2 linked regions of the Alkalinema sp. FACHB-956 genome follow. The protein of the gene in region 2 interacts with the protein of the main gene of each other region in a pairwise test. Links are inferred from orthologs where the notes say so. Each region holds a gene or a part of one and is shown on either strand. Other genes may lie near its edges.

Region 1 (4,379 bases), on a different replicon or contig from region 2:
AGTTCGATCGGGCATACCAAGATCCATCCACTATCCTCCGCAGAACTTGTGCCAGTTTAGAAACTGCCTAAAATAGGCGGATTTGGGGCTTTTGCCCGGAACTTTTGGAATAGCGGTTTCGACAAAGTAGGTATGCAATCTACACAGAGTAAAACCAAAGGCAATGAACAGTCAGTGAAATTTATTGAGTCAGTACAGGCAATGCGACGCTGAATGCAATTAGCTCAGTAAAACTGCTGATTTCACCCGTTTTTCAAGCCATTGGTTCAACCTTCTTCCGTAGAATTGCAGCCCCAAGCATGAATTCTGAATTATTTTCTGAGGATCGAACGATGAAACTCTCTCTAAAAGCCATTGCCTTTGCTAGTGTGTCCGCTCTGTTGGTCGGCTCCACAGTCGCCGCAAGTTCCGCTTCTGCCCAGCCGGTTCCGTTTAATGGTAGCTACGTGGGCGCTGGGGTCTCCGGTAGCGTGACGGGCGGGGGGGCTGGCAATGATGGCCCTAACTTTGGTGGAAACGTGCAAGGTCGGTTTGCGGTTCCCAATGCGCCGGTTTCCGTCCGGGGTACGGTGTTGTTCAATGGCAACAACAGCGCGATTGTGCCGACGCTGACCTATGACTACGCCGTAGCCAAAAATACCAACGTCTACGCCGGTGCTGGGTATTCCTTTGTGCAAAAAGATGGCACCAATTCCCCCTTGGGGAATCGAGACACCGCCGTTCTGAATGTGGGTGTGGAATCCCAAGTCGCTAAAGGTGTGGTCGTCTACAGCGATGCTAAATACGGGATTAAGGGCTACGAAAGTGGCAAGCCTTCTGTGGGTCTGAGCGCAGGGGTGGGCCTGCAATTCTAAGGCCCGATCGCCCATTCCGTTGATTGATTTCCCCCGATCGCTTCATTAGTTGCACCCATTAACGAAACCCATTAACTCTATTGCCGAGATGGACATTGTGTCATCTCGGCTTTATGTCTTTTCTGTGTGACCATCCTCCTCTAAAATGGAAAGCTGGCTTAAGCGGTAGAGGAAGCAATGGCAGAAACGCTTTTATTCAACGCACTTCGAGAAGCGATCGACGAAGAAATGGCGCGTGACCCCAGCGTGTTGGTCATGGGCGAGGACGTGGGTCATTACGGCGGATCCTACAAAGTCACCAAGGATCTCTATGAGAAGTACGGCGAATTGCGCCTTCTTGACACGCCTATTGCAGAAAATAGTTTCACTGGAATGGCCGTCGGTGCAGCCATGACCGGGCTGCGTCCCATCATCGAAGGGATGAACATGGGCTTCCTGCTGCTGGCGTTTAACCAAATTTCCAACAACGCTGGGATGCTGCGCTACACCTCCGGCGGTAACTTCAAAATTCCCATGGTCATCCGGGGGCCTGGTGGGGTGGGTCGGCAGTTGGGGGCAGAGCACTCCCAGCGGCTAGAAACCTACTTCCAAGCAGTACCAGGGTTGAAAATTGTGGCTTGTTCCACGCCCTATAACGCCAAGGGGTTGCTGAAAGCGGCCATTCGGGATGACAACCCCGTGCTGTTTTTCGAGCACGTGCTGCTCTACAACTTGAAGGAAGATCTGCCCAGCGGTGAGTACATTTGCCCGTTGAATAAGGCGGAAATCGTGCGTCCCGGTAAGGATGTGACGATTCTGACCTATTCCCGGATGCGTTACCACTGCCTGCAAGCGGTGAAGACCCTGGAAAAAGAAGGGTTCGATCCAGAACTGATCGACCTCATTTCCTTGAAACCTTTGGACTTTGACACGATCGGGGAATCGATCAAGAAAACCCATCGCGTCGTCATTGTTGAAGAAGGCATGAAAACGGGCGGGATTGCCGCTGAACTGATTGCGTCGATCAACGATCGCTTCTTTGATGAACTGGATGCTCCGGTGATTCGCCTTTCTTCTCAGGACATCCCCACGCCCTACAACGGCACTTTGGAAAACCTGACGATCGTCCAGCCGCCCCAAATTGTGGAAGCGGTGAAAAAGATTACGGGCAAGCAGTTCTAGGGACAATTCTAGAATGGCAGCTTTCTAGAAATCTTTTTAGAAAGGGGATATTGAATTGATTTCAGTGGAGAGGAGCGATCGCCCGATCGCTCCTCTTTTTGGTAACACTCGCAACTGCGGGGTATCATAGCGTTTGTCACAACAGGATTCTGTATGGGAAGGCAACGTTGGTTATTAGGAGTCATTGTGGCGCTCGTGGCAGCGTCGGTCTTTACCTTGACTCAAATCCCCATTAAGCTCGGTCTCGACTTGCAAGGGGGATCACAGCTCACAATTCAGGTGAAACCCACGGAAGACATTAAGACCATTGGCGCACGGGAATTGGAAGCCGTGCAAATGGTCATCGATCGCCGGATTAACGGTCTGGGTGTTTCGGAACCCGTCGTGCAAACTGTGGGTCAGGATCAAGTCCTGGTGCAACTCCCCGGTGTCACGGATCCTGAACAGGCAGAACGGGTTCTTGGGGGCACGGCGCAGCTAGAGTTCCGGGAACAACGCCAGGGTACGGAAGGGATCTTCCAAGCGGAATACCAAAATAATCGGATTCTGCAAACCCAAGTCCAGGAACTGCGCAAAGTTAAAGGCGATCCCAAAGCCTTAGAAGATTTACAAACTCGCCTCAAGGCCAGTAATAAAGCCCTTTTAGAATTGTTTGATAAATCGGGAATTGTCGGTAAAAATCTGCAAGATGCCTTTGCGGCATCTCCCCCTGGTGGCAACGTTTGGGTCGTGGACATCCGGTTTGACACCGAAGGTGGCAACAAATTCGCCGAGATGACCAAACGGCTGGCGGGCACAGGACGTAGTATTGGTATTTTCCTGGATGATGGTCTGATTAGTGCCCCGATCGTGGGACCAGAACACGCGGCAACGGGGATCACTGGTGGTGGTGCAACGATTACGGGCAACTTTACGGCCCAGTCAGCCCAGGAACTCGCGATTCAACTCAAGGGTGGCTCCCTGCCAGTGCCGATCGAAATTGTTGAGAACCGCACCGTCGGCGCAACCCTAGGCCGAGACAGTATTGAGCGCAGTATCTATGCCGGAGTGGGCGGCCTCCTCTTGGTTTTGGCCTTTATGGTGCTGTACTACCGACTGCCGGGTGCGATCGCAGCGATTTCGCTGATGATTTACTCAATTTTGTCGATCGCCGCCTTTGATCTGTTGGGTGTGACCCTCACCTTGCCTGGGATCGCCGGATTCATTCTCAGTATTGGGATGGCCGTAGATGCCAACGTGCTGATCTTTGAACGCACCCGTGAAGAACTGCGGGCGGGCAAAACCCTGTACCGATCGGTGGAGTCGGGATTCTATCGCGCCTTCTCCAGCATTCTCGACAGTAACGTCACCACGTTGATCGCCTGCGCTGCGCTCTTTTGGTTGGGTTCCGGTTTGGTCAAAGGGTTTGCCTTAACCCTTGCCCTAGGGGTGGTCGTGAGTATGTTTACTGCGATTACCTGTAGCCGCACCCTGTTAATGACTGCACTGAATGTACAAGCCTTCCGCAAGCCTTCTTGGTATTGCCCCGGTCTTACTTCGACAACGAATTCTTCTAAGGTGGAGGCTGCATCATGAAGCTTCAGGTCATCAAACAACGCAATCTCTGGTGGGCCATTTCCTCCGCCATAATTTTAGCGGGGCTGATTTCCATGGTGGTCTCTTGGACCCAGATTGGGGCCCCTCTCCGGCCTAGCTTGGATTTCGTTGGTGGCACCCGGTTGCAATTGGAACTCGATTGCAGCAAGGTTGATTGCAGCAAGCCGATCGACCTCGACGGTGTGAGATCGGTGCTGAAAGACCAAGGCTTGGGGGGCAGTAGTGTCCAGCAGGTGGGAGATCAAGGTCAAAATCGCCCCGCCCTCTCTATCCGCACGAATAATCTGAATGTGGATGCGCGGGAAAAGTTATTGAGCGCACTCCAGGAAAAAGTTGGGGCGTTTAATCCCCAGGGCACCTCGATTGACAGCGTGGGAGCCACCCTCGGACGGCAGATTTTTTCCCAAGGGCTGTTAGCGTTATTGATTTCCTTCGTTGGGATTACGGTCTATCTCGCATTCCGCTTTCAGTTTGACTATGCCGTATTTGCGATCGTGGCCTTGGTGCACGACGTGCTGGTGACCGTGGGCGCATTCTCAATTCTGGGCCTCGTGGCGGGGATTGAAGTGGATAGCCTCTTTATTGTGGCGCTGCTCACGATCGTGGGTTTCTCGGTTAATGACACGGTGGTGATCTACGATCGCGTGCGGGAAGTGATTCAAGAACATCCCGACAAACATATCAATCAAGTGGTTGATGATGCGGTTAATCAGACCCTAACCCGATCGATCAACACCACCCTAACTACCTTGCTCACCCTTTTCGCCA
Region 2 (5,930 bases):
AGGCGGAGGTTGCCCGAGCGGCCATGACCCGTTGGCGAGTGGCTCCCGATTGCAAACTGGTGGAGTCGGAGCGGTTGAGTTGTTGCTGGCGAGCACGGATGGCGAGTGCGGCTCGGGCTGCTGGAGACATGGGCGCATTTTTGTCGCCTCCGGAGCCCGTGAGATCCCCCGATCGCGCCGGGGTTCCAGGCTTATTGCCCTTAGACGGCACTTGGTTCATGCTATGGGCCAAGCTATCTAGATAGGGTTCTAGATCCAGCGCGCGGAAAATTTCATTGGCATTTTGGTAGCGATGGCGCACAGAAATTTCCAGCATTTTTTGGAGCACCTTGGCAAAATGCTCAGAAACGTGCACCTGTTGTCGCCAGAGGAGCTCTCCCGTTGCCGGATCGTAGGATAAATCCTTCGGAGATCGACCGGTAAGAAGGTAAACGCAGGTAACGCCCAATGCATAAATATCACTGGCAAACACAGGCCGCATTGCCATTTGCTCCGGTGGGGCAAACCCCGGCGTTCCGATCGCATAGGACGTGAAGGCTGTGTTTTCTGAAGCGTTATTCACCATGGCCTGCTCATGGTTTTTCACCGCTCCGAAGTCAATCAGGACTAATTTGAGATCGTGGGAACGGCGGATCAAGTTGGCGGGCTTAATATCGCGGTGAATGACTTGATGGCTGTGGATGTATTCCAAAACGGGTAAAATTTCACTGAGAAATTGCTTAACCCCCGCTTCTGTAAACGGCCCATTGCGTTTCACTTCCTGTTGCAATGTGGATCCGCTAACGTATTCTTGAACGAGATAAAATTCTTGATTGGCTTCGAAGTAGTCGAGGAGGCGAGGCACTTGGGGATGGTTGCCAATGCGACCGAGGGTTTGGGCCTCCCGTTCAAAGAGTTCCCGCGCCATCTGCATAATGTGGGGCGCACTGGCATTGGGCCGCAGTTGCTTAATCACACAGTTCGGTTGCCCGGGCAGCACTTCATCCCGCGCTAGATAGGTCGCTCCAAAGCCCCCTTGCCCTAGGGCATGGAGAACGCGATAGCGATCGCGCAATAACAACTTGGATCCACAAGCTTGGCAAAACTCTGCATCTATCAAGTTATCGGGATTAGGACAGCCTGGATTCAAGCAGTAGCTCATGCAGCGTCACCCGCGTATCGCTAAACAAACGATCAAGAAGTCAAGGAAAAAAGATATCTCAATTATCAACGCGAATTGTTGAAAAGAGAGGCGCAATCGCTGGAAATCCCTGATAAAGAGTTGCTAAAGCTACGTCCTGTCATCATCAAGTCCGTATAAACCTTCGTTTTTTTAGCGTTTATTTCCCCGTTAATGGGAAACCGTTATCAGGAAATTCCAATGGGTGTGAACGACTTTCAAGCGTTGAGAGCACTGGCATCTTCTGATTAAATACCTGGGTACTTAATACTAAGTACTTAATACTAAGGACTTAGGGAATTCTCCGTATAGTTTGCTCTCTTCAAACTCTATTATTCACCGAGTTTGCCAGAAGTAACATGGGGAAACTATTGGAGTCATCTAGAAAACATCCCGATTACGGAACTATGGAACGCTTGAACTGATGGCGAAAGAATGAGCATTATTCAGCTAGGCTGTGATCCTGCGCGATTGGGGTGTGAAATCCGATCGAATGGGAGATTTGCATCTCTGGATCTCTTTCTCCGATTCTGGAATCCGATCACCCCTCCGTAATTAGATGATACCCTGACCCTGAATTCTAGGGCTGGGGGGGCAGCCACCGGAGCCGGGGGAACGGTACAATGGGCACGGCCTAATGATCAAAGTCAATTTCTGATGCGTATTTCCCTGAACTGGTTGCGAGACCTGGTTGATTTTTCTCAATCTGCGGAAGAGTTAGCAGACCTGCTGACCATGGCAGGCTTTGAAGTAGAAGATATCGAGGATCGTCGCACTTGGGCGGATGGTGTTGTGGTGGGTCGTGTGGTAGAGCGGCAGCAGCACCCCAATGCGGATAAACTCAGCGTCTGCCAAGTGGATATTGGAACAGGAGAAATCAACCAGATCGTTTGCGGGGCTGCCAATGTCCGCGCGGATATTTTTGTCCCGGTGGCAACGGTGGGTAGCTTTTTGCCCCGGGTGGGAGATGCAGGGCTGAAAATTAAACCTGCCAAACTGCGGGGAGAACCGTCGAATGGCATGATTTGTTCCCTCGCGGAGTTGGGCCTGACGAAAGACTCAGAAGGGATCCATATTTTCGATGAAACGATCGGGGGTGACATCCAACCCGGGACGGATGTTCGGCCTTTGCTGGGGTTGGATGAGGTGGTTTTGGATTTGACCTCCACGGCGAATCGGGCCGATGCCCTGAGTATGATTGGGATTGCGCGGGAAGTGGCGGCGCTGACGGGTAATCCGCTGAAAATGCCGCGATCGGAAGAAGTGACTGCGACGGCGGGAGCACAGTTAACGATCGACATTGCTGACCCCCAAGCCTGTCCTGCTTATATCGGTACAGTGATTGAGGGCGTCAAAATTGGCCCCTCTCCCCTGTGGTTGCAGCGCCGCTTACAGGCGGCAGGGGTACGCCCGATTAATAATGTGGTGGATGTGACGAACTACATCATGTTGGAATGGGGACAACCCTTACATGCCTTCGACCTCGATCGGTTAAAGCAGGTCGCGGGCGGTGACGAGCTAAAGCTGGGGGTTCGTTTTGGGACAGCGGGTGAAACCTTGGTGACCTTGGATAGCCAGGAACGGACGGCCACGGAGCAAACGCAGTTTATTACGGTCAACGATCGCCCGGTGGCCCTGGCAGGGGTGATGGGGGGCGAAGCGACGGAAGTGTTTGACGGGACGACGAATCTGTTGCTGGAAGCGGCGCTGTTTGATGCAGCGGTGACTCGGCGATCGGCCCGCAGTCAAGGGTTACGATCGGAGGCTTCGGCGCGCTATGAACGGGGGGTTAACTTAGCGGAACTGGAACTGGCGCAACGGCGGGCGGTGCAGTTAATCACGGAGTTGGCGGGGGGGACTGTAACGGCCCAGGCGATTGCCGATCATCGTCCGGCTACGTTAACCCGTGAGATCGAACTGCGCCTCGATCGGGTGAAGCAGGTGCTGGGCATGGTGGTGCGCGGGGATGATCTGAGCGAACTGGAAGCCGCCGAGGTGGAAAAAGCCTTGGTGGCGTTGAATTGCCAACTGACGGCTACCGGGGAAGGGGTGTGGACGGTGACGGTGCCGCCCTACCGCTACCGAGATCTGGAACGGGAAATTGATCTGATTGAAGAAATTGCCCGGATGTATGGTTTCAATAATTTTGCCGATACCTTGCCGGATAAGGGGGAAGTGGGTTTTCTCTCGCTGGAGCAGGTAGTGCTGCGGAAATTGCGATCGGCGTTGCGGGGCATTGGCTTAACGGAGTTGATGCATTATTCCTTGGGCAAGCCGGGGAGCGATCGGCAGGTGGTGTTGAGTAATCCGCTGTTTGTGGAATATTCGGCCCTGCGGACGAATTTGATGGATGGGTTGATTGAAGCCTGCCAGTACAACCTAGAGCGGGGAAATGGTGCGCTGAATGGTTTTGATATTGGCCATGTCTTCTTCCAGGATGAGGATGGTTTAGGGGAAGGGGAAGTCCTAGGTGGGATTCTTGGTGGTGATACTTCGCGGGGGCGTTGGCTTCGCGGGGTCAAGGAAGTTCCGATGACTTGGTTTGAGGCGAAGGGGCTGTTGGATGCGGTGTTTGATCAATTGAAGTTGCCGGTGGAATACCAGCCTGATAGCCGCGATGCCCGCCTCCATCCTGGACGGACGGCTTCTCTGTGGATCCGAGGTGAGCGGTTGGGAACCTTTGGCCAACTGCATCCGCAATTGTGTCAAGAACGCGGGTTGCCGGATGGGTTGTATGTGTTTGAGTGGGATTTGGATCTGATTTACAAGAATTTGGAATCGGAGGAAGCTATGGTTCCGGTGTTCCAACCTTTTTCGACCTATCCTGCCAGCGATCGCGATTTGGCGTTTTATGTGGCAACGAAGGTTTCGGTTTCCGATCTGGAGCGGGCAATCCGGAAAGCGGGGGGCAATTTACTGGAATCGGTGGAGTTGTTTGATGAGTATAAGGGCGATCGAGTGCCGGAAGGTAAGCGGAGTTTAGCGTTTCGGATGGTGTACCGCACGGACGATCGAACGTTAACGGATGCGGATGTTGATCCGGTGCAACAGAAGGTTCGTGATGCGTTGGTGGAGAAGTTCCAGGTTGAGTTACGTAGCTAAGGCGATTGTGTTTGCGATCGTGTTTGTGCTTGTGATTCGTAATCTATAGTTTTCATATTGGAGGCGAGATGCTCACTTTGTTAAAAGGAGTTGATCGCCTCTATTTTTTATGGGTTGTATGTTCTAATTCCAGCTTGGGTTGTTTGGTTTTGGATGATGGTTTTTGAAGTATCAAATGATACTCGATCGGTTTTTGCAAATACGGATTGACAGGGGTCTACTTTCTCCGTAATCTAGCTGTTCATAGCGGTTGCGTGGACATCCTTCTTTTACGAGACGGTTTGGCATGAAGCACGGGGCCGCTGGGATCCTGAAAATTTAGGGCACTACCCTTTGTTGCGGCAACAACTCCGGGTAGCTATTCCCCCTCGCTGAGTGCACAGCAAGGAGGCTTGATGAGGATTTTAGCATCTGACCGAGCCACTCTTGTTTGTGATGTCAAACGGGGTGGCTCTAAATTTTTGGGCTTCTTTAGACCCTCATCTCCGGCCCTTCTCCCGCAAACAGGAGTAGGGAGCAAGATTGCGTTAGGGATGAGATTCACTTCAATAAGGAGAAGCTCAGTTATGGTGAAAGGTTCTAGCGATCGGGGCGATCGTGAAGTTCAACACGAGAAACAACGCTTACAGATCCACTTAATCGGTCACAAGGAGTTCGTGCAGGATACGATTAATCAATTCCATGCGCATCGGATCGCCGATCGAATTCATTGGAGTCAACCGATGAAGATTGTCCATTCGGATGGGCAATACATCAGCATATTGAGTCGTGAACGCCAACGGTAACGGTTGAAGCAGGAGGAATCCCGCAGGTTCGTTGATGGGAATGGCCTGCGGGTTCTTCGATCGAAGATCAGAAACTGTATTAAGTAATATTTTGCGATAATTACTCACAATAGTTCACTTTTTTAAAGCGAAATAGCTTGTACCACCCCATAAAATCAGGATATTTTATGGAAAATGAGGGCATATTCACAGGAAATTTCTGTATAACTACTTGCTATGTTGCCTCCCTGATGATGTGTCGTAGCGTCCTTTGTAGTTGATCATCAATCCAATAAGCAACACCAATGAGAACGGCTCGAACAGCACGAAAATCAACCTTCCATCAGTTCCTCTCAAACTTCGAAGACCTGGGATTAGAGTAAGATTGATCAGTAGTAAAAACTACCCAGAATTTAATAATCCGGTACTTGAGCTAGTGTGGTTTATGCGTATGTCCGTAGCACTTGATGTTTTTCAAAAATGTGTTGAAGCCGTCCAACAGGGAGAACTAATTGAGTCAGTCAGTGCGAAGGATAAAGAGTTTCATTTCCAAAACTGGTTTCAGAACCGATTGGAGTCGCTAAGTTTATTTTTTGAAGCCCCAGGCCGAAATACTTACCCTGATTTTCGGATGGTAAATTCTGCTGACGGGTTTGAAGTCAAGGGCTTAGCTTGGCCGGGACGCGAACGAGATTATGACTGCAACAGCCAAGTTCCCTCTGGTTTCCATAATGGAAGACAAGTTTTTTATGTATTTGGCCGCTACCCTGCTGATTTGTCGCAATATTCCCCTCAAGTGGGGGGGCGTCGCTGTTACCCAGTCATCGATTTAGTGATCTGTCATGGCGACTTTCTCAATGCAAATCGCGAGTACGTTCACAAAAACAAGAGTGTTAAGGGATTCG

The links.
Region 1: the proteins of pheT (region 2) and secD interact in binary tests that used the Escherichia coli proteins (3 or more experiments, as listed by UniProt). The link is inferred for Alkalinema sp. FACHB-956 from one-to-one orthologs.

The regions. Positions count from the first base shown.
Region 1 is NZ_JACJRC010000014.1:10,654-15,032, forward strand. Bases 1,418-4,379 are described here. They hold secD (protein translocase subunit SecD), read left to right. Parts: upstream 1,418-2,168; coding sequence 2,169-3,590; downstream 3,591-4,379. Other genes in these bases: H6G21_RS15185 (alpha-ketoacid dehydrogenase subunit beta), read left to right, coding at 1,418-2,015; secF (protein translocase subunit SecF), read left to right, coding at 3,587-4,379. Also shown: H6G21_RS15180 (outer membrane beta-barrel protein), read left to right, coding at 333-854; more of H6G21_RS15185, read left to right, coding at 1,032-1,417. UniProt on the Escherichia coli protein: Part of the Sec protein translocase complex. Interacts with the SecYEG preprotein conducting channel. SecDF uses the proton motive force (PMF) to complete protein translocation after the ATP-dependent function of SecA.
Region 2 is NZ_JACJRC010000042.1:27,988-33,917, forward strand. The notes cover bases 1,444-4,538. They hold pheT (phenylalanine--tRNA ligase subunit beta), read left to right. Parts: upstream 1,444-1,816; coding sequence 1,817-4,261; downstream 4,262-4,538. Also shown: H6G21_RS23920 (serine/threonine-protein kinase), read right to left, coding at 1-1,141; H6G21_RS23930 (hypothetical protein), read left to right, coding at 4,828-5,046; H6G21_RS23935 (hypothetical protein), read left to right, coding at 5,471-5,930.